3 regions of the Lysobacter sp. FW306-1B-D06B genome follow, and region 3 is predicted to be linked to each of the others. Evidence: predicted binding sites of a transcription regulator. Region 3 holds the regulator's gene; each other region holds the start of a gene.

Region 1 (7,810 bases), 2.0 Mb from region 3:
CGGTGACGGCGCTGTGGCTGCGGCGCGGCATGCAGGAAACCGAGTCGTTCGCCGCCGCACGCTCACGTGACCACGCGCAGCGCGGAAGCCTTCGCGTGCTGATGCAGCATCCGCGCGAAGTGCTCACCGTCATCGGGCTGACGATGGGCGGCACGCTCTCGTTCTACACCTTCACCACGTACCCGCAGAAGTTCCTGGTCAACACCGGCGGCTTCAGCAAGGCCGATGCGACGCTGATCTCGGCGGCTTCGCTGTTCGTGTTCATGCTGTTGCAGCCGCTGGTGGGGGCCTTGTCGGATCGCACCGGACGACGGCCGATCCTGATCGCCTTCGGCGTGCTCGGCACCTTGTTCACCTACACCATCCTCAGCGGCATCGCACATGCGCGCACCGTGCTCGAAGCGTTCCTGTGGGTGATGTCGGGCTTGTTGATCGTGAGCGGCTACACCTCGATCAACGCAGTGGTGAAGGCGGAGTTGTTCCCCGCACACATCCGTGCGCTCGGCGTCGGCCTGCCGTACGCACTCACGGTGTCGCTGTTCGGCGGCACCGCGGAGTACATCGCGCTGTGGTTCAAGCAGGCGGGGCACGAGTCGTGGTTCTACGTTTACGTGACGGCATGCGTCGCGGTTTCGCTCGGCGTTTATGCCCTGATGCGCGACACCAAGCTGCACTCGCGCATCGACCGCGACTACGACCTCACCGACCCCGTCGATACCGACACAAGACAACGGACAAGCGCATGACCGACACCTCGACGCAACCGCACGTCATCATCGTGGGTGGCGGCTTCGGCGGTCTCTGGGCGACGCGCGCGCTGGCTCGCAGCGACGTGCGCATCACGCTGATCGACCGCCGCAACCATCACCTCTTCCAGCCGCTGCTGTACCAGGTGGCGACCGCCGGCCTGTCCTCGCCTGACATCGCCGCACCGCTGCGCCACATCCTGCGCAACCAGCGCAACGTCGAAGTAAGGTTGGGCGAAGTGGTCGGCATCGACACGCAGGCGCGTACGGTGTCGCTGGCCGACGGCGATGCCGAAACCTACGACTATCTGTTGCTCGCCAGCGGGGCGACGCATGCCTACTTCGGTCATGACGAATGGAGCCAGGATGCGCCGGGGCTGAAGACGCTGGACGACGCGCTGGCGATCCGCCGCAGGCTGCTGCTCGCCTTCGAACGCGCCGAAGTCTGTGAGGATCCCGCCGAGCGCGAAGCGTGGCTCAGTTTCGCGGTCGTCGGCGGCGGTCCGACCGGCGTCGAGCTGGCGGGCACGTTGGCGGAGATCGCGCGGCACACGCTCAAGCGCGAGTTCCGCAACATCGATCCCTCGCACGCGAAAGTGCGGCTGATCGAAGCGGGGCCGCGCGTGCTCGCCTCGTTCCCGGAATCGCTGTCCGAACGCGCACGCATGCAGCTGCACAAGCTCGGCGTCGAGGTCGTCACGGGCACGCCGGTCAGCGCGATCGATGCCAACGGCTACACGCTCGGCAACACGTTCGTTCCCGCGCGCACGGTACTGTGGGCCGCCGGCGTCGCAGCATCACCGCTGGGCGCGCTGCTCGACGTGCCGCGTGATCGCGCCGGTCGCGTGCCGCTGGAAGCGGACCTCAGCGTGCCGGGCCACCCGGAGATCTTCATCGCCGGCGATCTCGCCAGCGTGCAGCAGAACGGCAAGCCGGTGCCCGGCATCGCGCCGGCCGCGAAGCAGATGGGCGCGCATGTTGCGCAGGCGATCCAGGCGCGACTCGCCGGCAAACCCGCGCCGGCATTCCGCTATCGGGACTTCGGCAACCTCGCCACGATCGGCCGCATGGCGGCGGTCGTCGACCTGCACGGCTTCAAGCTCTCCGGCCTGCTTGCCTGGTGGTTCTGGCTGGCCGCGCACGTGTTCTTCCTGATCGGCTTCCGCAACCGGCTCATCGTCCTGCTCAACTGGGCGTGGTCTTACTGGAGCTACCAGCGGCATGCGCGGATCATCCTGGGTGGCGAGCGATCGCCACCGGCGCGCTAAACCTCGCGTGTGATGCGGCACGCGTAACAGCCATACCTGGCGTAGTGCACGTGCAGGTATTCGACGCCCGGCATGTCGAAGAAGCGGGCGATGAGCGTTTCGATCTGCTGCCCGTCGACGACATCGGCGATGCGCATCATGCCGTCGGCGCCGTAGGCGCGAACCGACAGCAATCGGCGACGCAACTGCTCCGGGACTTCATCGGCCGGCGGTGAGGCCTCCGCCGCGTGCTCGCGCACGTAGATCGCGCCCGAGCCCCGGTAGGGTGAAGCGACAGCATGGTGCTCGTATGGAAGCAGCAGCAGCCGCTCGCCGGGCTCGGCATCGCGCAGACCGACGCGACACGGGAAGCCGTTCGGTGCGTCGGCGGTGACGCGGACGATGTCGTGCGCGGCGAGTTCTTCGTCGGACAGGGAAAACAACGGCTGGAACTGCGCTGCGGGCAAGGCGTGGATGCGGAACATGGCGGGCTCCCGATGGATGCCGCCATGCTCGCGCCCCAGTGTGCGGGGCGATATCCGATCCTTGCGATCACATCCGTCGCCCGGACGCGGCGCAAACGAAAACGGCCCGGTTTCCCGGGCCGTTCCGTGCATCGCTTGAAGCGTCGCCTTACGCCGCGAACAGCGCGCGCATCTTCTTCAGCGCGTTGGCTTCGATCTGGCGGATGCGTTCGGCGCTGACGCCGTATTCGTCGGCCAGTTCCTGCAGCGTGATCTTGCTTTCCGAATCCAGCCAGCGGCGCTTGACGATATCGCGCGAGCGCTGATCCAGACCCGACAGGCCTTCGCGCAGCAGGGCGAGGTGGTTGTCCTCTTCGTCCTCGCGCTCGTAGGTCTGCGACGGATCCTCGGCGTCGGTGCGCAGGTACGCGACCGGCGACGGCGGAGCGTTGTCGTCGTCATCGTCCGGCGCATCGAAACCGATGTCGCGGCCCGACAGGCGCGATTCCATCTCGAGCACTTCGCGCTCGGAGACGTTCAGGTCCTGGGCGACGGCACGGACTTCCTCGGCATTCATCCAGCCCAGGCGGGTCTTGGACTTGCGCAGGTTGAAGAAGAGCTTGCGCTGCGCCTTGGTCGTGGCGACCTTCACGATGCGCCAGTTCTTGAGGATGAACTCGTGCATCTCGGCGCGGATCCAGTGGACCGCGAAGGACACCAGGCGCACGCCCTGTTCCGGGTCGAAGCGCTTGACCGCCTTCATCAGGCCGATGTTGCCTTCCTGGATCAGGTCGCCGATCTGCAGGCCGTAACCGTTATAGCCACGGGCGACATGCACGACGAAACGCAGGTGGGAATGCACCAGCTCGCGGGCGGCGTCGAGGTCCTGCTCGTCGCGGAAGCGACGCGCCAGCACCTGCTCGTTCTCGGCGGTAAGCACCGGGATGCGATGCACAGCGTTGACGTAGGCGTCCAGCGAACCGAGCGCACTCGGCACCGGGAGGTTGTTGGTAACCAGGGGGAGGGTCAGGCTGTTCTGGGTCATGGGGGCAATCTTAGCAGTCGATATGGGGCTCTGCTAAAGGTCGAAAGGGCCTCAGTGTTTCATGGGTGGGACAAACGGGGAGCCTCAGGATACGCCCAACATTCGGTATCGATCTTTACAGATCAATCACTTGGGAGCACCGGGGCGACCGGCCATCGGGGGTGTCGCCCTGAACCTTGGCGACCGTAGATAGACCCGGATCCGGGCCGAAAGTTCACCGGCCCGCTCAGCCCGGCAGGGCGGCCCGGGCGGGGAGCGACCAGTCGATGGGCGCCTGGCCGTGGCGGACGAGGTACTCATTGGCGGCCGAGAAGTGCCCCGAGCCGATGAACCCCCGGTGCGCCGACAGCGGCGAGGGATGCGGCGCCTTGAGGACCTTGTGGCGGCGCGGGTCGATGACCTTGCCCTTGGCCTGGGCGTAGCTGCCCCAGAGCATGAACACCAAGCCCTCGCGCTCGCGGTTGAGCACGTCGACCACGTGGTCGGTGAAGCCTTCCCAGCCCTTGCCCTGATGCGCGCCGGCCCGGCCTTCTTCCACCGTCAGCACCGCGTTGAGCAGCAACACGCCGCGCTGCGCCCAGGGCAGCAGGCAGCCGTGGTCCGGCCGGGCGATGCCCAGGTCGCGCTGGATCTCCTTGAAGATGTTGTCCAGCGACGGCGGCACCGCCACGCCCGGCTGCACCGAGAAGCACAGGCCATGCGCCTGGCCGGCGCCGTGGTACGGGTCCTGGCCGAGGATGACGACCTTCACCCGGTCGAACGGCGTCGCATCGAAGGCGGCGAAGATGTCCGCACCGGCCGGGAAGATCCGCGCCCCAGCCGCCTTGCGATCACGCAGGAAGGCCGACAGCTGCTGCATCTGCGGCAGTTGCACGTAATCGCCGACTTTCGCCTTCCACGACGGCTCGAGCCGGACCTTGTCCTTCGCGTCGGCCGCGTCGTTCATGCGTCCAGTGCCGTCGGCTCCGGCAACCGCGCCAGGCGCAGCTGGAACAGCGTCTTGGTCACCAGCAGGCGCTCTTCGATCGGCTTGAGCACCAGATCGTTCGCACCCGCGCGAATGAGCGCGCTCTGATTGTCCGCGTTACCGTCACCGGTCATCACCAGCACGGGCAGCCGGCGTTTGCCGAAGCCGAAATCCTCGCGCAGGCGCGCGAGCAGGTCGTTTCCGCTCAGCGCACCCTTCAAATAGACGTCGGTGAGCACGAGGTCGCAGCCGATGTCGTCCTGGCCGCGGCGGGCTTCCAGGAACTCCAGCGCTTCTTCCACGCCGACGAAATGCAGCACGGTGAGGCCGTGGCGTTCGAGCATGCGCTTGGTCGCCAGCGCGACGACCTTGCTGTCTTCCACGTACAGCACGCGCGCGCCGGGGATCGGCTGCGGCTGCACATAGCCGCGGATGAACGCGGCCAGCGCGCTGTGGCCCAGCGCCTTGTCGAAGTAGTCGGTGACGTCCTCGGTGAAGCGGCGCGATTCCAGATGCGACTGCGCATCACCGGAGACGACGATGATCGGCACGTACGCCTGCCCCGCCGATTCGCGCACGACGCGGGCGAGCGCGATGCCGTCACCGTCGGGCAGGACGAGCGACGTGGTCACCAAGTCGACCGCACCGCCAGCCAGCGCGGCACGCGCCTCGGCGATGCCGGCGCAGGGCACGACGACCGCGTCGCTCAACTCGCGCGCAAGCACGTCGCCGATGAGCTTGCGCACCAGCTTGGAGCCATCGACCACCATGATGCGTGGGGCGGCGTTGGCGAGGTGGCGGAGATCCTGGCTCATGTCGTCGATCGCGTCTGGCGCAGGTAATGGCCGGTCACCAGGCCGGCGCCGAGCCAGCCCAGCACGCCCGCGCCCACCACGATGGCGATCGCGCTGCGAAGGTCGAAGCCTTCCAGGGCGAAATGGCTGCCGTAGCTGCGCGCCAGTTCGGCCAGCGGCTCGCGCAGCGCGTGGTCGGCGGCGGTGAGCAGGCCCAGCGCGATCAGGCCTGCAGCCAGTCCATAGCTCAGGCCCAGATACAGGAACGGCCGGCGAATGAAGCCGTCGGTGGCGCCGAGCTGCTGCAGCACTGCGATTTCCTCGCGACGCGACTGGATGTCCAGCCGCACGGTGTTGCCCACCACCAGCAGCGCGCCCAGACCGAGCAGCGCCGCCAGCACCCACGCCAGCCGCACGCCGAATCGCAGCCAGTGATCCAGGCGCTGGCGCCAGGCGGCGTCGTGCTGGACGACGTCGACGTCCGGCAGCGTGCGCAGCGATTCGGCGAGCATCGTCTCGTCGCCCTTCGGCGTCACGATCAGCACGCTCGGCAGCGGATTGCCGTCGACGGCGCTGATCGCCTCGCCCAGACCGCTGCTGCGGCGCAGTTCTTCCATGCCCTGCTCGGGCGTGCGCAGATCGAGCGAGGCGACGTCGCCGCGGCCGCGCAATTCATCGGCCAGCACCCGGGCGCGGTCGAGCGACACCTGCGGCTTCAGGAACAGGCTGATCTGCCGCGACTGCTGCACCGTCCCGGTGAAGCGCTCGACATTGCCCAGCGCCGCCCACAGGCCCAGCGGCAGCGTGATCGCCACCGCCATCACGCCGATCGTCAGCGCGGTCGCCCACGGCTTGTGCAGCATGCGCCCGACGCTGGCGACCAGACTGTAGACGTGATGGTCGAACCAGGTGCCCAGGCGCGAATTCGGGCGCGCGGGGCGCGTGGAACCGTTGGCGGCGGGCGCGCTCACTGGGCCAGGTCCTGCGGCGAGATGTCATCGACCAGGCGTCCCTGGTTCAACACCAGCACACGCTTCTTCATGCGCTTGACCAGCGCCAGGTCGTGGCTGGCGACGAGCACGCTGGTGCCGCGCTCGGGCAGCGATTCGAACAACGCCATGATCTCCGCCGACAGCGTGGGATCCAGGTTGCCCGTGGGCTCGTCGGCGACCAGCAGGCGCGGCTCGCCGACGATGGCGCGGGCAATGCCCACGCGCTGCTGTTCACCGGCGGAAAGCTGCGTCGGCAGCGCGTTCGCGCGCGCACCCAGGCCGACCTTGTCGAGCACGTTGCGCACGCGCTTGCCGATATCGCCACGGCGCATGCCGCGCAGGATCAACGGCAGGGCAACGTTGTCGGCGACGCTGCGGTCGGCGAGCAGACGATGGTCCTGGAACACCACGCCCACCTCGCGCCGGTGCAGGGCGATGCGGCGACCGCGCACCTTCAGCAGGTTGCGGTCGCCGAACAGCACGGCGCCGCGGCTGGGACGCTCGGACAGATGGATGAGTTTGAGCAGCGTGCTCTTGCCCGCCCCGGAATGGCCGGTGACGAACAGCATCTCGCCCTGCGCGACGTCGAAGCTCACTTCGCTCAGCGCGTCGTGGCCACCCTCGTATCGCTTGCTGACGTTGTCGAAGCGCAGGACGCTCATCGCTCACCGGTGACCCACATGTGCCGCCCAGTATCGGCGGCACGGGCGGCGATGGCTAGGGCGAACAACGATCGCCGCGCGCAAATCGCGACGCGGTTCGCGTGGCCGGCGCCGAATGGGAATCGGCGCCGGGGCGGATCAGTGCTGGCTGCGCGGCGAGCGCGAGATCAACGACTTCAGGCCGCGACCGATGCGGTGAAGCAAGCCGAGCTTGTCGCCGTCCTTCGCGGCCGCCTTGGGCGACACCTTCTGGGCGTGCACCTGGGTCGGCGACTTCGGACCGGCATGCGCGGGTGCGGCCGAGGCGGCCTGCACGGCACCATCGGCGCCCTCGATGCGACGACCGCCGCGACGACGACGACGCTTGCGCGGGGCGCGCTCGGTGTCGGGTGTCGGGATGGTCGAGGCTTCGGCGGCCACCGGCGCGGCGACGGCTTCCGGCTGCGGACGCGGCTTGCGCTCGCCGCGCGGGGCGCCGTCGCGGCGTTCGCCACGACCGCCTTCGCGCCGGCCTTCGCCGCGGCCGCCACCCTTGTGGCCCGGGCCGCCCTTGCGACCACCGCCACGACGTTCCTCGTCGGCGGCGCGCTGTTCACGCGCCTCCTTGAAAATCGCGCCGATGCTTTCCTGCTCGCCGTCGGCCTCGCCCTCGGCGCCTTCCGGCAGCTCGCGCGGTGCGCGCGGAATCGCGATCAGCAGGTCCGGCTCGACCGCCGCCACCGGCAGCTTCTGCTCGATGTAGGCCTCGATGTCCGGCAGGCTCATGGCGTAGCGCTCGCAGGCGAAGCTGATCGCATCGCCCTCGGCGCCCAGTCGCGCGGTGCGGCCGATGCGGTGGACGTAGTCCTCCGCGTCGAACGGCAGGTCGTAGTTGTAGACGTGCGAGACGCCGT
Region 2 (7,810 bases), 1.3 Mb from region 3:
GCATCCTCGAAGCCGAACAGGCGCAGCTCGCGGTGCTCGACGCCGTCGGCGTAATAGAGCGTGGCCGGCGGGCCGATGATGCCCAGGTGCTTCATCAGCGCCTGGTCGGTGTCGTCGTTGGCGGTCACGTCGGCCTTGAGCAGGACGAAGCCGTCGAGCGCCTTGTGCACGGCCGGTTCGGGGAAGGTGTACTTCTCCATTTCCTTGCAGGCCACGCACCAGTCGGCATAGAAGTCGAGCATCACCGGCTTGCCGGCGGCCTTGGCGGCGGCGACTTCGCGATCGAGATCGGCCAGCGACTTGATCTTGCGGAACGGCAGCTCGGCTTCCTGCACGCCACCGCTGCGCAGGCCGGCCAGCGGCTGCAGCGGATCGCGGCTGCCGGCCATCGCGCCCACCAGCTGCGCCGCGCCGAACAGGCCCAGGATCAGCACCGAGGTCCAGCCCAGGATGCGCGCGCCGTCGTGGCGCAGCGCACGCAGGCCGATCGCCACCGCCGCGGCGGCAGCGAGCAGCAGCACGCCCCACAACGCCAGCGTCGCCGGCCCCGGCAGGATGCGCGAGACCATCCACACCGCCAGCCCCAGGAAGATGAAGCCGAACACGCGCTGCACCGTGACCATCCACGGCCCGCTGGTCGGCAGCCCCTTGCCGGCGGCCACGCCGAAGGCGAGCAGCGGCACGCCCATGCCCATGCCGAGCAGGAACAGCGCCGCGCCGCCGAAGGTCGGGTCCTGGGTCTGGCCGATGTAGAGCACGGCGGCCGCCAGCGGCGGCGCCACGCAGGGGCCGACGATCAGCGCCGACAGTGCGCCCATCGCCGCCACGCCCAGCATCGAACCGCCGCGCTGGCGGTCGCTCATCGCGCCGAGCCGGCTGCGCAGGCTGGCCGGCAGTTGCAGCTCGAACAGGCCGAAGCTCGACAGCGCCAGCACGACGAACAGCGCGGCGAAGGCGACGATCACCCACGGCGTCTGGAAGGCCACCTGCAGGTTCGCGCCCACCAGCCCGGCGACGATGCCCGCCGCGGTGAACACCAGTGCATTGGCCAGCACGTAGACGAAGGACAGCGAGAACGCGCGGCGCGCACCGAGGTTCGGGCCCTGACCGGCGATCAGCCCGGACAGGATCGGAATCATCGGCAGCACGCAGGGCGTGAACGACAGGCCCAGGCCCAGTGCGAAGAAGGTCAGCAGCGCGACCCAGCGCCCCTTGCCCGACAGCGCGGCGGCCAGGCGGGTGTCTTCGGCCTGGCCGGCGGTGTCGGTCGTCGTCGCGACCGGAGCCGACGAAGCGGCGGGCGCTGCGTCCGTGCTCGCATTCGCCGGGCCGGTCGTGGCCGGGGCTTCGCCGGCGGACGGCGCGGCCGCAATCGGCTGCGATGCGGCGGCGGGTTTGGCGTCGATCGCCATCACTTTGCCGGTCGGCAGCGCAACTTCGACCGTGCGCGTCATCGGCGGATAGCAGATGCCGTCGGTCTGGCAGCCCTGGAAACCGGCGGTGAGCCGCAGCGTCGTCGCCTCGGTCTTCGTGCGCGCGACCGCCACCGGCACGTCGATCTGGTCGAAGAACACCGTGACGTCGCCGAAATGCTCGTCGCGATGCGCCACGCCCTTCGGCCAGCGCGGCGCGCCGAGGGCGAAGCCGGCCTGCGTCGCGGCAGCGTCGAGCGTCAGCGTGGTCTTGTCGCGATAGAGGTAATAGCCCTTGGCCGGCGTGAAGCGCAGCAGCAGCGTGTTGCCGTCGCCGGCGATCGCTTCGAAGCCGAACGCCTGTTCCGGCGGCAGCGGCAGGGCGTCGGTGCCGGTGGCGTTGCGGCCCAGCAGGCCGCCGCCGAGCGGCGCGGCGCCGCCTGCGCCGAAGTTCACCGTAGGACGCGCGCTGTCCTGCGCGGCGGCGTTCGAGGCGGGCAGGGCGACCGTCACGCTGCGCACCTGCGGCGGGTAGCAGATGCCCGCGTCGGCGCAGCCCTGGTACTTGATCTTCAGCGTGACCTGGCCGGCGTTCGCCTGGCCCGGCAGCACGGCGGTGAGCGCCTGCCGGTAGGTCTCGACCTTGCCGAAGAACTCGTCCTCGTGCGCATCGCCCTTGGGCAGCTGCAGCGGCTGCGCGGCGAAGGCCGCGTCGGCCTGCACGGCGATGCGGTGCTTGTAGAGGTAGTAGCCGTCGGCGATGCGCCAGCGGATCTCGATCCGGTCCGGCGTCGGCGCTTCGGCGCGCAGGGCGAAGGCGTCGTCGACCGGGAGCAGGTCGTCCGGGCCGATCGCGGCCTGCGCGGCGGGGGCGCCGATCGCCAGTGCGAGGGGAAGCAGGAAGGAGAGCAGTCGCGCGGCGCGCGTTCGGATCGGATCAGTCATCGTCACGGGTCTGTTCGGCCACCCAGTCCAGGTAGGCGGTGAGGCCGCCGACGGCTTCGACCGCCAACGCCTCGGGCAGTTCATAGGGATGCAGCGCGTTGAGTCGTTCCACCAGCGCCGCCTCGCGGTCGGCGGTGGTCTTGATCAGCAGCAGCACTTCTTCGCCGCGCTCCACGGCGCCCTGCCAGCGGTACGTCGAACGCACGCCGGGGAGCACGTTCACGCAGGCGGCCAGGCGCGCCTCGACCAGCGCCGTGGCGAGGGCATCAGCGGTCTGCGCATCGGGGCAGGTGCTGAGCACCAGCCGCACGGGCGGGGCGGAAGGCGTGGTCATGAGGGGCGCCAGTGTAGGGCCTGCCCCGTGCCGATGCCCGTGCCCAGGCAGCCCACAGTGTTGCGATACCCCCGCCCGGCGGACTTGCGCGAGGGGGCCGGCTTTGGCGTAGGCTGCCCGCGCCGGTGCCCCACGCCGGTCGAGGAGGTCCGATGTCCCACCGCTTCAAGCCTGTGCTGGCGAGGTTCGTGTTCGCCGGGCTGCCGCTGGCGCTGGCCAGCCTGGCCGCCATTGCGCAGACAGGCGATGCCCACGGCATACGCGTGCGGGCGGCGTGCCTGCAGGCGGCGCCGGCGCCGCGCCTGCTCCTGGACCTGAGCTGCGAGAGCGCAATGGATTGCTGGAGCGACCCGGCCGACATCGGCGTGATCGATGTCGACACCGGGCAACGTCTGGTCGCATCGGGGCCCAACCTGATCTACGTCGACGCATCCGGCGCCCCGCAGGCCGAGCCGCCGATGCAGGGCACGATCCGCGCCGTGTGGACGCTCGTGCTGCCCGCTCCGGTGGCGGCCAAGCGGCTCCAGCTGGTGCAGGGGGATGAGACCGCCACGGCGGCTTTCGCCCCCGCGGCCGACTGCGCCGCGCTGCCGGCCGCGGCCGTCAAACGCCTCGCCGGCGGCTGAGGCTCAACCGCGTACCGCTTTGGCGGACGATCGCGCGCGCCCCGTGCGCAGTTCCGCCAGTTGCTCCACGACCTCCACCAGCGGCGCCTTCGAACGCGTAGGTGCGGTGCGGAAGGCCGTCAGCAGGCGCAGCTCCAGTGGATCCTCCACCAGCACCGCATCGGCGGCGGCGACGGAGTCCAGCGCCGTGTCGGCCGACAGTCCCATGGAGCCGCGGCCCGTCGCCAGCCACTCGAACTGGACGCCGGTGACCAGCGCGATCTCGCGCAGATGCGCCACCGAGGGGAATTTCCCCCGCGCGGCCTCCCAGTGCCCCACGGCGCTGCGTTGCACGCCCACCGCGGCCCCCAGGGCGGCCTGGGACAGTCCGGCGTGGCGGCGGGCGAGTCGGATCCGTTGCTGCGGCGTCACCTTGGATACCTCCATTCACAGAGTGAACAAAATTCACCTGAACCTGTGTCCTGGAGGTAGCCATGCTTCCTGCAGGCGTGAACCGAAAGCTATTTCTGCGGGAGATTCTGGCAAATTCACGCGCCGTCCGGCTACCGCCTGTCAGCAGCGCCACCGCCCCGTCCCTCTGGCTGGAATGCCACGAACTGCACAACATTCGCGTGCGCCATGACACGGCGCGGGGTTCGGGGGCGTGCGCAGGGACAGCGCCAGGCCCAGGACGGCAACTCCGACACCAAAGAGCGCGTTCCACGGGACGCGCTCTTTTTTTTACGCACCGCGCCGTTGCCGCCGGCCGCCCCGTGTTGCGTTTGAAGCCTCTGGGCCGCCTCCGGGCGCGTTTTTCGCCGCGACGCCCTTGAAAGCCCTGCCGTGCGCCCCATCTCCCTCGCATCCCGGCTCGCCGGGTTTTGTTTGCCGCCGGCGTTGGCACTCGTCGCCTGCGGCTGCTAAAATTCCGCCACTTTTACCATTGTTTCAATCACTTACGTATTCCTCGGAGGTTCGCGTCGCCATGAATATCAAGCCGCTCTACGACCGCGTGGTCATCAAGCGCATGGAAGAAGAAAAGATGTCCGCCGGCGGCATCGTGATTCCGGACTCGGCTACCGAGAAGCCGATCAAGGGCGAAGTCGTCGCCGTGGGCGAGGGCAAGGTGCTCGACAACGGCAGCGTGCGCGCGCCGAAGGTCAAGGCCGGCGACAAGGTGCTGTTCGGCAAGTACAGCGGCACCGAAGTGAAGCTCGACGGCAACGAGTTCCTGGTGGTGAAGGAAGACGACATCTTCGCGATCCTTGGCTGATGCCGTAAGGCGGGGATTCGGGATGGGAGATTCGGGATTCGTAAGAGCGCCATGCGCCGACGCATCCCGACCTTCCCGAACTCCTGCCGCACCCTCGCTTCTACGAATCACGAATCTCGAATAACGAATCCCGGAGTTACAACCATGGCTGCCAAAGAAATCCGTTTCGGTGAGGACGCGCGCGTCAAGATGGTGCGCGGCGTCAACATCCTCGCCAACGCCGTGAAGGCGACCCTCGGCCCGAAGGGCCGCAACGTCGTGCTCGAGAAGAGCTTCGGCGCGCCGACCATCACCAAGGACGGCGTGTCCGTCGCCAAGGAAATCGAGCTTGCCGACAAGTTCGAGAACATGGGCGCGCAGATGGTCAAGGAAGTCGCTTCCAAGACCTCCGACAACGCCGGCGACGGCACCACCACCGCCACCGTGCTGGCGCAGGCGCTGATCCGTGAAGGCATGAAGGCGGTCGCCGCCGGCATGAACCCGATGGACCTCAAGCGCGGCATCGACAAGGCCGTGACCGAGGCCGTCGTCGAGCTGAAGAAGATCTCCAAGCCGTCCTCGACGTCGAAGGAAATCGCCCAGGTCGGCGCGATCTCGGCCAACAGCGACACCAACATCGGTGACCTCATCGCCCAGGCGATGGACAAGGTCGGCAAGGAAGGCGTGATCACCGTCGAAGACGGCTCGGGCCTGGAGAACGAACTCGACGTCGTCGAGGGCATGCAGTTCGACCGCGGCTACCTGTCGCCGTACTTCATCAACAACCAGCAGTCGATGCAGGCCGAACTGGACGATCCGTTCATCCTGCTGCACGACAAGAAGATCTCCAACGTGCGTGACCTGCTGCCGGTGCTGGAAGGCGTCGCGAAGGCCGGCAAGCCGCTGCTGATCATCGCCGAGGAAGTCGAAGGCGAAGCGCTGGCGACCCTGGTGGTCAACACCATCCGCGGCATCGTGAAGGTCTGCGCCGTGAAGGCCCCGGGTTTCGGCGACCGTCGCAAGGCGATGCTGGAAGACATGGCCATCCTGACCGGCGGCACCGTGATCTCCGAAGAGGTCGGCCTGCAGCTCGACAAGGCCACCATCAAGGATCTGGGCCGCGCCAAGAAGGTGCAGGTCTCGAAGGAAAACACCACGATCATCGACGGCGCGGGCGAGAGCTCGGGCATCGAAGGCCGCATCAAGCAGATCAAGGCGCAGATCGAGGAGACCTCCTCCGACTACGACCGCGAGAAGCTGCAGGAGCGCGTGGCCAAGCTGGCCGGCGGCGTGGCGGTGATCAAGGTCGGTGCTTCGACCGAAATCGAAATGAAGGAAAAGAAGGCACGCGTTGAAGACGCGCTGCACGCCACCCGCGCTGCCGTGGAAGAAGGCATCGTCCCGGGCGGCGGCGTCGCGCTGCTGCGTGCCAAGGCGGCGATCGCCGGCCTGAAGGGTGCCAACGAAGACCAGAATCACGGCATCCAGATCGCCCTGCGCGCGATGGAAGCGCCGCTGCGCGAGATCGTCACCAACGCCGGTGAAGAGCCCTCCGTCATCCTCAACAAGGTGATCGAAGGCAAGGGCGCGTTTGGCTACAACGCCGCCAACGGCGAGTACGTCGACATGCTCGAAGCCGGCATCCTGGACCCGACCAAGGTCACCCGCACCGCGCTGCAGAACGCCGCGTCGATCGCCGGTCTGATGATCACGACCGAAGCGATGGTCGCCGAGCTGCCGAAGAAGGACGAGCCGGCGATGCCGGGCGGCGGCATGGGCGGCATGGGCGGCATGGACTTCTAAGTCCGGCTTTCCGCGGCACCTTGCAACACGAAGAACCCCGCAGCGATGCGGGGTTCTTTTTTGGCCGGCGTGCGGCCGGCGTGCGCGCCCGCTAAGCTCGCGCGCATGCCGACCTCCCTGATCATCGTCGACGACTTCCTCAGCCACCGCGATGCGTTGCAGTTGCGCGACGTGGGCCTGCAACTGACGTATCCCGATCAGCAGGGCGCATTCCCGGGGCGCAACTCGCTGGAACGCATCGAGATCGACGGCCTGGACCGGCGCGTCTCCGAACTCGTCGGCGAGAACGTGCGGCCGATCTCGCCGTTGCAATCGCACGCGAAGTTCCGCATGACGCTGGCGGCCGACGTGGGGCGCGCGAAGGTGCACATCGACCAGGCGTACTGGTCGGGGATTCTCTTCCTCAGCCGTCCGGAAGACTGCCGTGGCGGCACCGAGTTCTTCCGTCACCGCGCCACGAACTCCGACCGCGCCCCGCTCGACGATGCCGAGATGCGCGCGATGGGCTACGACTCGCTGGAGCAGATGCACCGCGAGATCATCGAGCGCGACAGCGTGGACGATTCCAAGTGGGAGCCGACCATGCAGGCGCCGATGCGCTTCAACCGCCTGGTGTTGCTGCGCCCGTGGCTGTGGCACACCGCGGGGCCGGCGTTCGGTGACCGCATGGAGAACGGCCGGCTGGTCTACCTGATGTTTTTCGAGGCGGTCTGACGGCGCCGATCCGTCCTTCCCGGGCTCATCGCGTCCGGGCCCAGGCCTCTTCCATACCTGAACAGGGATGATTGTAAAGGTCTGATTGGCATGCATTTTGAACCGCAGAGTTCTATTTTGCAGTGCAGCGTGCAAACCCCCTAACGCTTCCTTCACGATCGCCCTGCATCCCGACGTGGGGGAGGGAGCAGGCCCGCAACCGGTTCGACCGGGGCGGGCTTTTTATTTGCCCGTTCGCTGGAATCCCGCGGCGCGCAGCGAAAAGGTCTCGTCGTCGCGCGCTGGCACGGTGTCTGCCGCAAGCGCGGGCTGGCACGGGCCGCATGACAGAATCGGCGCGATGATCCTCACCGCAACGTCTCCCTCGCATTCCGTCCAGTTCGAGCCATTGCTGGCACGCGCGCTCGCGCGCTTGCGCGCGGCGCTGCCCGGGCAGGACGGACGGTTGTCCGATCCGCACGCGATCGCACGCATCGAGCGCGTCGCCATCGCCAGCGACTTCGCCATCGACACCCTCGCGCGCCAGCCGGCCCTGCTCGAACGCCTGCTGCACGACGACGGCGCGCAGCCGCTCGAGGAGCCGGTGCTCGACGCCATCAACCGCGCCGACTGGCCGGCATTGCTGCGCCGCTATCGCGCCGCCGGCTCCACGCGCCTGATCTGGCGCGACGTGCTGGGCCTGGACGATGTCGACGGCACGCTCGCCGGCAGCACGCATCTGGCCGAACGCTGCCTGCAGATCGCG
Region 3 (7,810 bases):
CGGCGCGTTGAGGCTCTTCCAGTCCGGTCGTGCCCGACACGAGCGCCGCGCCACGTTCCTCGCACAGCGCCAGGATCGGATCGAAACCCTGCGGCAGGCTGAAGTCGATGGCGACATCGAACGCGGGCACGCCGTGCAGTTCGGACACGGCGAAATGCGGCACGCCTTCGACCACGCGCTGCGCCGGCTGCGAACGCGATACGGCAGCCACGACCGTCACGTCCTCGCGCTCCGCTGACAGGCGCAGCAACGCCTGGCCCATGCGCCCGGAGGAACCGTGGATGAGGATGCGGACCGGATTCGTCGTCGTGTTCATGCGCGCAGGCTAATCGTCGCGCGCGTGCGCGACAAGCGCGCGGGTGCATGCCGCGTCATCACGCCGTCGCTGGCGTAATGGGCACCTCTTCCTTCACCGTGCATCGACACCGCGCTGATGCCGCACGGCACGCTGCTCATCGGTGAATCCTTTTCGCCCTGGACCCAGAAGGCGCGCTGGGCGCTGGAACGGTGCGGCGTGCCCTTCGACTATCGCGAATACACCCCGACTCTGAGTGAGCCCGGGCTGCGCTGGCGCCTGCGGCAATGGAACGGCCCGGTGTCCGTGCCCGTGCTGATCGTGGGGCGAGACGCGATACGCGGGTCGTGGGACATCGCCCGGCATGCGGCCACGGTGGCGGGCGACGCGCGGCTGGGTGCGTTCGACGCCATCGCGCCCTGGAACGACCTCAGCGAAGCCGCCCTCGCCGAAGCCCGCAGCCGCGTCGTGCGCGGCGTACTGGCGGATCCGGCCGCGCTGGACGAAGCCAGTGCCGCGGTGGTGCCGGCACCGCTGCTTCGCCCGTTGCGGTTCGTGGCGCGCGACGCGACGCGTCGTCTGGATCGGAAGTACCGGCATCTGAGCCGGCAAGGTGCTTTGCGATTCGCGCTCGATCGAACGCGCGCAGGCTTGCACGCGCGTGGCGGCGATTTCCTGCTGGGAACGTTCGGCTACGCCGACATCGCGATGGCCGTGGTGCTCGAAGCCGTCGCGCCGATCGCGCGCACCGAACCGCCGCTCGGCCCGGCCACGCGTCGCTGCTGGAGCGACGCGGTACTGGCGGAAGAATTCAGCGATCTGCTGGCGTGGCGCGATCGCCTGGCGGCATCGCCGGCGACCACGTACTCGCAGTTGATCGGCCGCTCGCTACGAAGCGCATGAGCGGCCCGACGCCTCAGGACGTCATGCGGTCCCAGAAGCCCTTCACACCGTCGAGGAAGGTGGAGGCGCGCGGCGAATGGCGGCGTGCGCCGTCGCCGACGAAGGTGGCCTCGAACTTCTCCAGCAACTCGCGCTGCTCGGTGGTGAGGTTCACCGGCGTTTCCACCACGACGCGGCAGTACAGGTCGCCGGGCTTGCGGCTGCGAACGGACTTCACGCCGCGGTCGCGCAGGCGGAACAGCTTGCCGGTCTGAGTTTCGGCCGGGATGCGCAGTTCGACCTCGCCATCCAGCGTGGGCACGCGGATGTTGTCGCCCAGCGCCGCCTGGGCGATGCGCACGGGCACTTCGCAATGCAGGTCGTCGCCGTCGCGCTGGAAGATCTCGTGTTCGCGCACGCGCACGTCCACGTACAGGTCGCCCGGCGGCGAACCGGCCGGACCGGCCTCGCCTTCACCGCCCAGGCGGATGCGGTCGCCGTTGTCGACGCCGGCGGGAATCTTCACCTGCAGCGTCTTGGTGCGCTCCACGCGGCCCTGGCCGTTGCAGTCCGCGCAAGGGTTGGGAATCGTCTTGCCGCGCCCGCCGCAGTGCGGGCACGCCTGCTGCATCGAGAAGATGCCGCGCTGGAAACGCACCTGGCCACGACCGTGGCAGGTTTCGCAGGTCTCCAGCTTGCCGTCGGCCGAGCCGCTGCCGTCGCAGGTCGCGCACTCGTCGAGCGTGGGGATCTCGATCTGCTTCTCGGTGCCGCCGACGGCTTCTTCCAGCGACAGCTCCATCACGTAACCGATGTCCGCGCCGCGACGCGGGCCGCGCTGGGCGCCGCCACCGAAGATGTTGCCGAAGATGTCGCCGAAGATGTCGCCCATGTCGGCGTAACCGGCACCGCCGCCACCGCCGCCCATGCCGTGCTCGAACGCGGCATGGCCGTGCTGGTCGTAGGCGCGCCGACGGTTGGCGTCGGAGAGCACTTCGTAGGCTTCCTTGCACTCCTTGAACGCGGCTTCCGCGGCGGCGTCGCCGGGATTGCGGTCGGGATGGTGCTTCATCGCGCAGCGGCGATAGGCCTTCTTCAGGTCTTCGTCGCTGGCGTCGCGGGCCACGCCCAGTACTTCGTAATAGTCGCGTTTGCTCATGGAGCCGGGATTCGTGATTCGGGATTCGGGATTCGTAACGGCAAGAGGCTAGACACAGGAAAGGGATTCGGAACCGGACGCATGCTTTCCGAATCCCGAATCCCTATTCCCGAATCCCGGCCTTACTTCTTGTCGTCTTTGACTTCGGTGAACTCGGCGTCGACCACGTCGTCGGACTTGGCGCCGCCCTGCGGACCGGCACCGGCGTCCGGACCGCCCGGCTGGCCGGCCGAAGCCGCGGCGAACAGCGACTGCGCGGCCTCTTCCAGAACCTTCGACTTGGCCTCGATCTGGGCCTTGTCGTCGCCCTTCATCGCCGTCTCCAGCTCGGCGATCGCGCCTTCGGTGCGGCCGATCACGTCGCCCGGCACCTTGTCGCCGTTGTCCTTGATCGCGCTGCGCGCGGTGTGGATCAGCGCGTCGGCGTGGTTGCGGGCCTGGACCAGCTCGTGGAACTTCTGGTCTTCCTCGCGGTGGGTTTCCGCATCGGCGACCATCTTGGCGATCTCGTCCTCGGACAGACCCGAGCCGGCCTTGATCTCGACCTTCTGCTCCTTGTTGGTCTTCTTGTCCTTGGCCGACACGTGCAGGATGCCGTTGGCGTCGATGTCGAAGGACACTTCCACCTGCGGCATGCCGCGCGGCGAGGGCTCGATGCCGGTCAGATCGAAGCGGGCCAGCGACTTGTTGTAGCGGGCCTGCTCGCGCTCACCCTGCAGCACGTGCACGGTCACGGCCGACTGGTTGTCCTCGGCGGTGGAGAACACCTGCGAGGCCTTGGTCGGGATGGTGGTGTTCTTCTCGATGATCTTGGTGAACACGCCGCCCAGCGTTTCGATGCCCAACGACAGCGGGGTCACGTCGAGCAGCAGCACATCCTTGACGTCGCCGGCGAGCACGCCGCCCTGGATCGCGGCGCCCAGCGCCACGGCCTCATCGGGGTTGACGTCCTTGCGCGGTTCCTTGCCGAAGAACTCGGCCACCGCCGTCTGCACCTTCGGCATGCGGGTCTGGCCGCCGACCAGGATCACCTCGCTGATCTCGCTGGCGCGCAGGCCGGCGTCGTTCAGCGCGATGCGGCACGGTTCGATCGTGCGCTTGACCAGGTCATCCACCAGCGCTTCGAGCTTGGCGCGGGTGAGCTTGATGTTCAGGTGCTTCGGGCCCGAGGCGTCGGCCGTCACGTACGGCAGGTTCACTTCGGTCTGCTGCGCGCTGGACAGTTCGATCTTGGCGCGCTCGGCGGCGTCCTTCAGGCGCTGCAGGGCCAGCGGGTCCTTGCGCAGGTCGATGCCTTGGTCCTTCTGGAACTCCTCGACCAAATAGTCGATGACGCGCTTGTCGAAGTCTTCGCCGCCCAGGAACGTGTCGCCGTTGGTCGACAGCACTTCGACCTGCATTTCGCCGTCGACGGAGGCGATCTCGATGATCGACACGTCGAACGTGCCGCCGCCCAGATCGTAGACGGCGATCTTGCGGTCGCCGCCCTTCTTGTCCATGCCGTAGGCCAGCGCGGCCGCGGTGGGCTCGTTGATGATGCGCTTGACGTCCAGGCCGGCAATCTTGCCCGCGTCCTTGGTCGCCTGGCGCTGGCTGTCGTTGAAGTACGCCGGCACGGTGATGACCGCCTCGGTGACGGTCTCGCCCAGGTAGGCTTCGGCGGTCTTCTTCATCTTGGCCAGCACTTCGGCCGAGATCTGCTGCGAGGCCATCATCTTGCCTTCGGCCGTCTCGACCCACGCATCGCCGTTGTCGTGCGAGGTGATCTTGTACGGCACCAGGCCGATGTCCTTCTGCACTTCGGCGTCGGTGAACTTGCGGCCGATGAGGCGCTTGACGGCGAAGAAGGTGTTCTTCGGATTGGTGACGGCCTGGCGCTTGGCGCTGGCGCCGACGAGGACTTCGCCGTCCTTGGTGAAGGCGACGATGGACGGGGTGGTGCGATCGCCCTCGGCGTTCTCGATGACGCGCGCCTTGCCGCCTTCCATGATGGCCACGCACGAATTGGTCGTGCCCAGGTCGATACCGATGATCTTGCCCATGGTGTTGCTCCCTCTCTGATCTTTTGACTGTGCGGCGGCCGGGGCCGCCTGCTTGAAGGTGTGTGCGGCGTCGTTCGCCGATGTGCGTTATCTGGGGGGCTCGCGGCCCTGCTTCAAGGCGTCAGTCGTGCTTGGCCACGACCACCAGCGCCGGGCGCAGGAGGCGTTCGTTCAGCAGCCAGCCCTTCTGGTAGACCTGAACCACGTTGCCCGGCGCGTGGCCGGCGGCCTCCACCATGCTCATCGCCTGGTGCTTGTCCGGGTCGAACGGCTGGCCGACCGGATCGACCATCACCAGGCCGTTGTCGCCGGCCACCTTCAGCAGCTGGCGCAGCGTGAGCTCCATGCCTTCGCGCAGATGCGCGGCGGTATCGGCCTGCACGGCCAGTCCGGCCTCGAGGCTGTCGATCACCGGCAGCAGTTCGCCCAGCAGGCGTTCGTTGGCGAACTTGCGCGCCATGTCGACCTCGCGCGCCATGCGCTTGCGCTGGTTCTCCAGCTCGGCGCGCTCGCGCAGCGTGTCCTCGCGCAGTTGCGCGAGTTCGGCCTGGGCGGCCTCGAGCTGGGCGGCGAGCGAGGCGTCGGCTTCATCGCCGGGGGCCGTGTCGGGGGTCTGATTGGGTTCGCCGGAAGTGGTACTGGCAGTCATGCGGTGCTCCATCCCTGCGCCAAGGGCGCTCAAACAATGCGGAAAACCGCGCTCAAAGGCGCGTCAGGGCAGCAATGGGGCCTGCCTTCGCGCTTTCAAGCCGGCTCAGGGGTAGACGATCAGGACAAGGCGGGCCGGCCAGCGCCGGGGGCGCTCGGGACGGTGGCTCAGGAATCCGGGTGCAGCGCCGCGCCCAGCGCGTCCGCGGCGGCCTGCACCACCGGGATCACGCGCTCGTAGGCCATGCGGGTCGGGCCGATCACGCCCAGCACGCCCAGCACCGTGCCGCTGCCGGCCGCAACATAGGGCGCCGTCACCAGCGACATGCCCTCCAGCGGCGCCAGCCCCGTTTCCTCGCCGATGAAAATGCGAACGCCGGGCGCCTGCACGGTGCGCTCCAGCAGTTGGAGGATCTCGCGCTTGCGGGAGAAGGCTTCGAACAGGTCGCGCAGGCGGTCCAGGTCGGCCAGCTCCTGTACGCCCATCAGCCGGGTCTGGCCGGCCAGCACCATGTCGTCGCCGCCGGGTGCGAGCGCCTGTTCGGCCAGTTCGACCGACTGGGCCAGCAGCACCTGCATCTCGCTCTGCGCGCTGCGCAGCTCGTGGACCAGCGTGGCGCGGATGTCCGCCACCGTGCGTCCGGCGAAATGCGCATTGAGGTAGTTGGCCACGCGCTCCAGCTCGCTTGCATCGAAGGGCCGCCGCGTCAGCACGATGCGGTTCTGCACTTCGTTGTCGGCGAAGACGAGGATGGCCAGCACGCGGGCGCCGTCCAAAGGCACGAAGTCGATGCGGCGGAAGGCGAACTGCTCGCGCCGCGGAACGCTGACCACGCCGACGAAATGGGTCATTGCCGACAGCAGCTCCGACGCACTGCCCAGCAGGGCCTGCGTACCGGAGCCGGTGGGCAGCTCTCCGCGCAGGCGCGCCATTTCGGACTCCGGCAACGGTCGGACCTGCAGCAGCGAATCGACGAAGAGCCGGTAGCCCTGTGGTGTCGGCACCCGCCCTGCCGAGGCGTGCGGCGCACTGAGCAGCCCCGCGTCCTCCAGGTCGGCGAGGATGTTGCGGATCGTCGCCGGGCTCACGTCCAGCCCCGCATGCCGCGCCAGCGTCTGCGAGCCCACCGGCTCACCGCTGCGGATGTAGCGACCGATCAGGGTCCGCAGCAATTGGCGTGCGCGCGGGTCGAGGCTGGGATCGGCGGGTTTGCGGCTCATGTAGGCGATATAGGCCGGCGCCGGCAGCGACGCAAGTCGGGGGCGGGAATCGGGAATTCGGGAATTCGGGAATTCGGGAATTCGGGATTCGGGATTCGGGATTCGGGATTCGGGATTCGGGATTCGGGATTCGGGAAAGCGTCTCCGAAGCCGTCATCCCGGCGAAGGCCGGGACCCAGGCCCGCACCCTCGCAGCCACGAGGTCGTCATCCCCGCGAAGGCGGGGATCCAACTGTCCGATCCATCACACCCTCCGTCGAGCGCGACACGCCGTCGCCGTGATGACGCCTTCGTCGGGCCAGCACAAAGCGGCACCCATCCCGAATCCCACCAATCTCCGCCCCTGAGACGCCCCACCGCTATCAAGCCGCAACCCACACAGGGCACAATCGCGGTCCGATGCTCGTCCACCTTTCCCTCAAGCAATTCGCCGTCGTCAGCGAGGCCGAACTCGGCTTCGGGCCCGGCCTGACCGTCATCTCCGGCGAGACCGGCGCCGGCAAGTCGCTGCTCGTCGATGCGCTGGGCCTGATCTCCGGCCTGCGCGCCGACAGCGGCGTGGTCCGCCACGGCGCCGACCGCGCCGAACTGGTCGCCGAATTCGCCCTCCACGACGTCCCGCTCGCCGCCGCCTGGCTGCGCGAAAACGAACTCGACGAGGACGAGGCCTGCCAGATCCGCCGCGTGATCCGCGCCGATGGCGGTTCGCGCGCCTGGGTCAACGGGCGTCCGGTGACCTTGGGCCAGCTCGGCGAACTGGCCGCGCTGCTGGTGGAGATCCACGGCCAGCACGAACACCAGGCCCTGCTCTCACGCCCCAGCCAGCTCGCCCTGCTCGACGCCTTCGGCCGTACCGACGCCGAGCGCCGCGCGGTCGAAACCGCTGCCGCCCGCTGGAATGCCCTGCTCGCGGAGCGCGATGCGCTGTCCGCCCAGGGCGACGTCTCCGATCGCATCGACTGGCTGGAGCACCAGCACGCCGAACTCGATCGCGAGGAACTCGAACCCGAGTCCATCGCACGTTTGCAGGCCGACCACCGCCGCCATGCGCACGCCGCCGGCCTGATCGCCGCCTGCGACGGCGCGTTCGCCCAACTCGGCGGCGAGGAAGGCCCGTCGCTGTCGCGCAATCTCCAGCATGTGCGCTCGGACCTGCAGCGCGTGGCCGAACACGAACCCCGCCTGTCCGAAGTCGACGCAATGCTCGACGCGGCCGCGATCCAGGTGGACGAGGCGCTGGCGCTGCTGGACCGCGTTCGCAGCGACCTGGACCTGGACCCCTCCGCATTCGAAGCGATCGAACATCGCATCGGCCGCCTGCACGAGCTGGCGCGCAAGCACCGCGTCACGCCCGAACAACTGGCCGCCCAACGCGACGCCATCGCCACCGAGCTCGACGCCCTGCGCGGCGCCGGCGTGCGCCTGGTCAAGCTGGACGGCGAGATCGACGCCGCCCGCCGCGCCTGGCGCGAAGTCGCCGACGTGCTGAGCGCGCGCCGTCGCGACGCCGCCGCGCACCTGGCCGGCAGCACCACCGCCCTGATCGCCGAACTGGGCATGGGC

Evidence for each region. Region 3 encodes HrcA, which represses chaperone genes, less so after heat shock. Its sites were predicted from a motif close to TTNGCACTCNNNNNNNNNGAGTGCNAA; they were not measured.
Region 1: a site for HrcA is predicted at 3,513-3,539, ahead of rpoH (RNA polymerase sigma factor RpoH). Genes of this name have one in related genera too.
Region 2: a site for HrcA is predicted at 4,194-4,220, ahead of groES (co-chaperone GroES). Genes of this name have one in related genera too.

The regions. Positions count from the first base shown of each region.
Region 1 is NZ_CP151802.1:1,024,314-1,032,123, reverse strand. Features, by position in the region: gene AAFF32_RS04665 (MFS transporter) at 1-746, shown strand, start outside; gene AAFF32_RS04660 (NAD(P)/FAD-dependent oxidoreductase) at 743-2,014, shown strand; gene AAFF32_RS04655 (DUF1203 domain-containing protein) at 2,011-2,478, opposite strand; gene rpoH (RNA polymerase sigma factor RpoH) at 2,627-3,502, opposite strand; gene ung (uracil-DNA glycosylase) at 3,729-4,448, opposite strand; gene AAFF32_RS04640 (response regulator) at 4,445-5,284, opposite strand; gene ftsX (permease-like cell division protein FtsX) at 5,281-6,234, opposite strand; gene ftsE (cell division ATP-binding protein FtsE) at 6,231-6,917, opposite strand; gene rhlB (ATP-dependent RNA helicase RhlB) at 7,056-7,810, opposite strand, start outside.
Region 2 is NZ_CP151802.1:71,192-79,001, reverse strand. Features, by position in the region: gene dsbD (protein-disulfide reductase DsbD) at 1-2,357, opposite strand, end outside; gene cutA (divalent-cation tolerance protein CutA) at 2,350-2,691, opposite strand; gene AAFF32_RS00325 (hypothetical protein) at 2,844-3,317, shown strand; gene AAFF32_RS00320 (helix-turn-helix domain-containing protein) at 3,321-3,743, opposite strand; gene groES (co-chaperone GroES) at 4,282-4,569, shown strand; gene groL (chaperonin GroEL) at 4,714-6,351, shown strand; gene AAFF32_RS00305 (DUF6445 family protein) at 6,457-7,065, shown strand; gene glnE (bifunctional [glutamate--ammonia ligase]-adenylyl-L-tyrosine phosphorylase/[glutamate--ammonia-ligase] adenylyltransferase) at 7,406-7,810, shown strand, end outside.
Region 3 is NZ_CP151802.1:3,046,950-3,054,759, forward strand. Features, by position in the region: gene dapB (4-hydroxy-tetrahydrodipicolinate reductase) at 1-316, opposite strand, end outside; gene AAFF32_RS14010 (glutathione S-transferase N-terminal domain-containing protein) at 434-1,198, shown strand; gene dnaJ (molecular chaperone DnaJ) at 1,212-2,336, opposite strand; gene dnaK (molecular chaperone DnaK) at 2,459-4,378, opposite strand; gene grpE (nucleotide exchange factor GrpE) at 4,500-5,027, opposite strand; gene hrcA (heat-inducible transcriptional repressor HrcA) at 5,195-6,247, opposite strand; gene recN (DNA repair protein RecN) at 6,647-7,810, shown strand, end outside.